Sinorhizobium fredii: one gene and its partner. The main gene of each other region encodes a partner of the protein of the gene in region 2 in a complex. Links are inferred from orthologs where the notes say so. Each region holds a gene or a part of one and is shown on either strand. Other genes may lie near its edges. The genes, in order: NXT3_RS05970 and dnaG.

Region 1 (3,217 bases), 1.4 Mb from region 2 along the record:
CTGCCGCTTGGCAAGGCCCTGCGCGCCAACGCCGCCAACAAGGCCCGCTTCGAATCCGAGCGCGCAACGCTCGAAGCCCGCAACCTCGAGCGCAAGTCGGAAGCCCAGAAGGTCGCCGACAAGCTTGACGGCAAGTCTTTCGTGATCGTGCGCTCCGCCGGCGAAACCGGCCAGCTCTACGGCTCAGTCGCCGCTCGCGACATCGTCGATGTGCTGGCCGCCGAAGGCTTCAACATCAACCGCAACCAGGTTAACCTCAACCAGCCGATCAAGTCGATCGGCGTTCACAAGGTAACGCTGCACCTGCACGCGGAAGTCGACGTCGTCGTCGAAGTCAACGTTGCCCGTTCGGCCGAAGAAGCCGAGCGTCAGGCCAAGGGCGAGAGCCTGACCTCCGTCGACGCCATCTACGGCGTCGACGAAGACGCCCTGAAGCCGGAAGACTTCTTCAACCCGGAAGCCGAATTCGCGGGCGAAGAAGAATAAGCATCAGCTTCAGAGCTCAACGACAGGCCCGGATCTCCCGATCCGGGCCTTTCTTTTGCCGTCACGAACAGCGCGCGAAGGCGATTGCGAACGACGGGGGAAGACGAATCAGATAGATTTGCGGCCGACCTCCGCCATTGTGCAAATGCCCGGCGTGGCATGTTTCGGGTCCACCGCGCCCCCTGTGAATCAGTGTGAACAACCGCCAAAAACCAAAGGCGGACACGCAAGCTCCAGCACTGTTGCACAGCTACACTAGACGTGGCGGAAGGGAGGAAGCAAATCGATTGGCACACGGGATAATAGAGGCGGATACGGATCTCCCATGAACGACGCAGCGCGAAAGCTCGCTCCCTTGCCCAAGGATCAGGCGGACCAGCATTACCGCGAAGCGCCGAACAATCTGGAAGCCGAGCAGGCGCTGCTTGGCGCGATCCTGGTCAACAACGACGCCTTCTATCGCGTGTCGGACTTTCTCAAGCCCGTGCATCTCTACGAGCCCCTGCATCGCAAGATCTTCGAGGTCGCCGGCGAGATCATCCGCATGGGCAAGACCGCCAACCCGGTGACGGTCAAGACCTTCCTCAAGGCCGACGAGAAGGTCGGCGACCTGACTGTCGCGCAATATCTTGCTCGCCTCGCGGCCGAAGCCGTGTCGATCATCAACGCCGAGGATTACGGCCGGGCAATCTACGACCTGGCGCTCCGCCGCTCGCTGATCACCATCGGCGAGGACATGGTCAACATCGCCTATGATGCGCCGCTCGACATGCCGCCGCAGAGCCAGATCGAGGACGCCGAACGGCGCCTCTTCGAACTCGCGGAGACCGGCCGCTACGACGGCGGCTTCCAATCCTTCAACGACGCCGTGGCGCTCGCCATCGACATGGCGGGCCAGGCCTTCGAACGCGACGGGCACCTCTCCGGCATCTCCACTGGCATCCATTCGCTCGACGGCAAGATGGGCGGTCTGCAGCGCTCGGACCTGATCATCCTCGCCGGTCGCCCTGGCATGGGCAAGACGTCGCTTGCCACCAACATCGCCTATAACATTGCCGCGTCTTATGAACCGGAAGTGCAGCCGGACGGCTCCTTCAAGGCGAAAAACGGCGGCGTCGTCGGCTTCTACTCGCTTGAAATGTCGTCCGAACAGCTTGCGACCCGCATCATCTCGGAACAGACCGAAGTGTCGTCCTCGAAGATCCGCCGCGGCGATATCTCCGAAGCCGATTTCGAAAAACTCGTCGCCTGCTCGCAGATGATGCAGAAGGTGCCGCTCTATATCGACCAGACCGGCGGCATCTCGATCGCCCAGCTGGCGGCCCGCGCACGCCGCCTGAAGCGCCAGCGCGGCCTCGACGTGCTCGTGGTCGACTACGTCCAGCTGATGACCGGCTCGAAGAAGTCTGGCGAAAATCGGGTGCAGGAGATCACCGAAATCACCACCGGCCTCAAGGCGCTCGGCAAGGAACTCAACGTACCGATCATCGCTCTGTCACAGCTGTCGCGTGCGGTGGAAAGCCGCGAGGACAAGCGCCCGCAACTCTCCGACCTGCGTGAATCCGGCTCGATCGAGCAGGACGCCGACGTCGTGCTCTTCGTGTTTCGCGAGGAATACTATGTGAAGAACATGGAGCCGCGCGACGAACTCGACCCGAAATACGAAGAGTGGAAAATGCAGATGGAGCGGGTGAAGGGCACGGCCGACGTGATCATCGCCAAGCAGCGCCACGGGCCGACCGGCACCGTCAAGCTCGCCTTCCAGTCGGAATTCACCCGCTTCTCGGACCTCGCCGACTCATCGTTCACGCAATACGAGCATTGAACGTATTGGCCCCTCATCCCGCTGCCGCGACCTTCTCCCCGCACGCGGGGAGAAGGGGCAAGAGGCACCGCTTAGCCTCCCCCTCCTGCAAGGCGGAGCAAAGTCTGAGAGGGCGCCGCGAGTCTCCTTCGCCCCGCCTGCGGGGAGAAGGTGGCCGGCAGGCCGGATGAGGGGAAAATCCCGAAAACGTTCGCTCTCACGCCCCGATCAGCGCTCTTGCGACCGCTACGACGAAGACGCCAATCGCGACGGCCGCAAGCAGCGGCAGTCGCGTGGCGGCGAGTGCCGTCGCAAGCGTTGCCAGCGTCTCGGCCGGCCCGGTCACGAGCGCCGTCGGGGCGATGACCGCCATGAGCACGGCGGGAGGAATCGCCTCCAGGGCGCGCTTCTGCTGCGGGCCGATCGCGACGAAGCGAATGACGAGAAGACCGGCAATGCGTGTCAGCACCGTAGCTGCAGCCATCGCCACGATGGCGAGGAGCGTATTGGGATCGAGCGTCATGCGCAGGCCTCCCGGTGTCTGGCGGTGAGGAGCGTTGCGGCAACGCCTGCGGCGGCACTGGCCGCGATGTACCAGACGCCGGGCAGGAATTGGTGGGCAAGGACCGCCGCCGCCGCACTGGCGAAGAGCACCGCGCCGGTGTCCCGCCCCTTCCAGAAGCCAATCACCAGAACCGTAAATACGGCCGGGAACGCGAAATCCAGGCCGATCGCCTTCGGGTCGCCGAGGAAGGCGCCAGCGGCGGCGCCAGCGAGGCTCGTTAGAACCCAGACGCAATAGAACGGCACGGCAAGGCCCGCATACCAGGCGGGCGTCAGCCGCGTCTGGCCGGCGCGGACCTCGGCCATGGCCCAGATTTCATCGGCGAGCAGCAACATCGCGGCATATCTTGCCGGGCCGGAAAA
Region 2 (3,272 bases):
CTCCACCTGGTCGCGCATCAACGCGATCAGCGGCGAGACGACGATGCCGACGCCCTTGCGGCAAAGCGCCGGGATCTGGAAGCAGAGCGACTTGCCAGCGCCGGTCGGGAACAGCACCACAGCATCGCCACCCGCCACGACGTGCTCGACGACGGCCTGCTGCTGACCGCGGAAGGCGGAATAGCCGTAGACGCGCTTGAGGACATCGAGGGGATTGCGGGCGCCGTCGTTTCCGAAGAGGAGGATGGTGGAGGCGTCGTCATTGTATGGCATGAAATCGCTTTCGTCGGCGGGCAGTATGCGGCTCACGAAAATCGGACGCGAAGGCGGGTAGAGAGATGCCCCTCACCCTGCCCTCTCCCCGCAGGCGGGGCGAGGTTGCGTCGCATCTGAGGCTCGTGTCGTGCACCAACTGCAAGGACGTTTGCTGAGCTGGCGCGGCATTCCCTTCTCCCCACCTGCAGGGAAAGGGTCGCGGCAGCGAGATCAGGGGCCGCCAGAAGCAGGGCATCACCGCGCCGCCGGCCCCTTGACCCGTCCGGAAAGCACTCCGAAGCCTTCGATGATCGCTTCCTGGTTCTCCAGCCGGGTGACTTCCAACTGAACCTCCTGAAGCGTCCGCAACAGCTGCGGCACGACCTCGAGATCCCCTTCTTCCGTGGCATGCGCCAATTCCCTTTCGAGCTCGCGGCGCTGCCAATTGAGCGCCTTGGTGCGCTTGTGCAGCGCCAGGGCCTGCAGGTAACCCTCGCGCGCATCTTCTGGCGCAGCCGCCGTCGTCGCGGTCCATAGCCGCGCATAGCGAATCTGCTGGTCGAGCGCGCTGATCAACGGGGCAAAACCTTCAGCCTCCAATTGCTCGACCAGCCCTTCCCGCGTCAGCCGCGGGCCGTTTGCCGCCGCGGCGTTCAGAACCGCTGCCCAGCAACGCTGCAGCTCACGATGATCGAACTCGATCGTCGAGATCTCGTCATATTCGTCGAAAAGCAGTTGCGGGTGGTTGACGATCGTGAGCGCAAGGACGCTCTCGCGCAGCATCGGCGCCGCCTGCTGACCGCTGACCAGCGACGAGCGCGCCAGCCGGTCGGAAATCGAGGTCGGGCCGGCAGCGTTGCGCGCACCGCCATAGTTTCGCGGACCGCCGCGCTCGCGCCCACCGCGCTCGAACGGCCGCCGCTCGCCCCTGAACGGCGCGCTCACCTGCAGAAAGGCGTTCAGCCGGTCGCGCATGTCCTGGCCGTAGTGGCGGCGCACGCTCTCGTCGGCGATGACGGAGGTCACCTGCCTCAGCCGGGCCTCAAGCTCGGCGCGCTTTTCCGGCGTATCGAAGCCGCCGCCCTGCACCTCGCGCATCCAAACCATCTCGGCGAGCGAACGGGCATTGGCAAGCACCTTGTCGAAAGGCTCTCGCCCATCGTGACGGACGAGGTCGTCCGGGTCCTTACCGTCCGGCAGCATGGCGAAGCGCACCGAACGGCCGGGCTTCAGATGCGGCAGCGCCAGGTCGACGGCACGGTTGGCCGCGCGGATGCCGGCCCCGTCGCCGTCGAAGCAAAGCACCGGCTGGGGCGTCATCTTCCAGAGGAGATCGAGCTGGTTCTCGGTCAGCGCCGTGCCGAGCGGCGCCACGGCATTTTCGATGCCTGCCTGATGCAGCGCGATCACGTCCATATAGCCTTCGACGGCGACGATCGTGCCCGCGCCGTCGGCGCCCTGGGAAGCGCGCCGGGCGCGCGCGAAATTGAAGAGCACATTGCCCTTGTGGAAGAGCTCGGTCTCGTTGGAGTTCAGATATTTGGCGGGCGCATCGGCAGACATCGCCCGGCCGCCGAAGGCGATAACTTTTTCGCGCGCCGAGAGGATCGGAAACATGATCCGGTCGCGAAAGCGGTCGTACGAGACCGGAACGTCCGGCCCATAGACGACGAGGCCGCAGGCCTCGATCTGCTCCTTGCCGACCCCCTTGCCGGCGAGAAATTCCTTCAACGCATTTCGGCTATCCGGCGCATAGCCGAGCCGGAAGGTCTCGATCGTGCGGCCGGTGAGGCCCCGTTCGCGCAGATAGGCGCGCGCCTTGGCGCCGGACGCGGTCTGAAGCTGGTCCTGAAAGAACTGCGTCGCCAGTTCCATGACGTCGAGCAGGCTCGTGCGTTCCTTCTCCCGCCGCTCGGCCTGCGGATCGGGCTGCGGCATGGGAACACCCGCCATATCGGCGATCTGCTGCACCGCTTCGGGAAAGCTCAGGCCCTCGAGGTCGGTCAGAAAGCGAAAATGGTCGCCGGAGACATTGCAGCCGAAACAATGGTAGCGGCCCTTGCGGTCCTCGCAGTGGAAGCTCGGCGACTTTTCGCCGTGGAAGGGGCAGCAGGCCCAGTAGTCGCCGCGCGACACATTGGTCTTGCGCCGGTCCCAGGTGACGCGCTTGCCAACCACGTCCGAAATCGGAACGCGGTCGCGGATCTCGTCAAGGAAGGACGGTGAAAAGCGCATGGATACCTCTGGCCAGCTTCCATATAAGCGGCCTGGCCGGAGGAAGCCACCGTTCCTCTCGGTCTTGCCCGCTTTTCACAGGCGGCCATCAAAAGAGGCGGGAAACTGAGGCGCCGCCGGAGATCAGGCGCCGGCGCAGCGGCTTACTTCAACAGCTCCTTGACGATGCTGGAAGCCTTGGCGAAATCCATCTGGCCGGAATAGCGCTCCTTCAAAGCATTCATCACCTTGCCCATGTCGCGCAGGCCCTGAGCGCCGAGTTCCGCGATGACTGCGGCGCAAAGCTCGTTCACCTTCTCCTCGGAGAACTGCTCGGGTAAAAATCCGTTGATGATGCTGATTTCCTGCCGCTCCTGCTCGGCGAGCTCCGGGCGGCCGCCCTCGTCGTAGATGCGGGCCGATTCCTCGCGCTGCTTGATCATCTTGGCGAGGATCTGCATGATCTCGTCATCGCCGGCCTGGTCCTTGCCCTGGCCGCGATTGGCGATGTCGCGGTCCTTGATAGCCGCCTGGATCAGCCGAACGGTCGAAGTCCGCCGGGTATCCTTGGCTTTCAGCGCTTCCTTCAGGGCGTTTGCGAATTGCTCGCGCATCTCTTTCTCCATGCAGAAACGGCCCCGCGTCGACGGCGCCGGACGACTGCTATTGCCTCGTTATGGTCGTTCTCTTAAACCACGGCGGCAGCCACAATCAAACCCTTCGCGCAACCGGTTGAATTGTAAGGGACTTTATTTCCGGACAATTCACGGGCGCCCGGTTGACCCGGCTAAAGCCTTTGTCTA

What was found.
Region 1: the proteins of dnaG (region 2) and NXT3_RS05970 are in contact, whole or in part, in a crystal structure (PDB 2R6A), measured with the Geobacillus stearothermophilus proteins. The link is inferred for Sinorhizobium fredii from one-to-one orthologs. Residues at the interface, in WP_049624496.1 of Geobacillus stearothermophilus: Lys456, Leu457, Leu458, Pro459, Ala460, Asn463, Ala464, Leu467, Leu535, Leu536, Ile537, Ala538, Gln544, Glu545, Asp548, Tyr549, His552; in WP_033016901.1 of Geobacillus stearothermophilus: Ser13, Glu15, Ala16, Gln18, Glu91, Leu92, Asp94, Ala95, Val96, Pro97, Thr98, Ala99, Ala100, Asn101, Tyr104, Tyr105, Ile108.

What each region holds. Positions count from the first base shown.
Region 1 is NZ_CP024307.1:1,237,043-1,240,259, reverse strand. What follows is about bases 158-3,061. They hold NXT3_RS05970 (replicative DNA helicase), read left to right. Parts: upstream 158-811; coding sequence 812-2,311; downstream 2,312-3,061. Other genes in these bases: NXT3_RS05960 (AzlC family ABC transporter permease), read right to left, coding at 2,810-3,061; NXT3_RS05965 (branched-chain amino acid transport AzlD family protein), read right to left, coding at 2,508-2,813; rplI (50S ribosomal protein L9), read left to right, coding at 158-486. In the rest of the region: more of rplI, read left to right, coding at 1-157; more of NXT3_RS05960, read right to left, coding at 3,062-3,217. UniProt on the Escherichia coli protein: The main replicative DNA helicase, it participates in initiation and elongation during chromosome replication. Travels ahead of the DNA replisome, separating dsDNA into templates for DNA synthesis.
Region 2 is NZ_CP024307.1:2,639,667-2,642,938, forward strand. The notes cover bases 1-2,959. They hold dnaG (DNA primase), read right to left. Parts: upstream 2,491-2,959; coding sequence 511-2,490; downstream 1-510. Other genes in these bases: recQ (DNA helicase RecQ), read right to left, coding at 1-273; NXT3_RS13000 (GatB/YqeY domain-containing protein), read right to left, coding at 2,634-2,959. Outside these bases: more of NXT3_RS13000, read right to left, coding at 2,960-3,083. UniProt on the Escherichia coli protein: RNA polymerase that catalyzes the synthesis of short RNA molecules used as primers for DNA polymerase during DNA replication.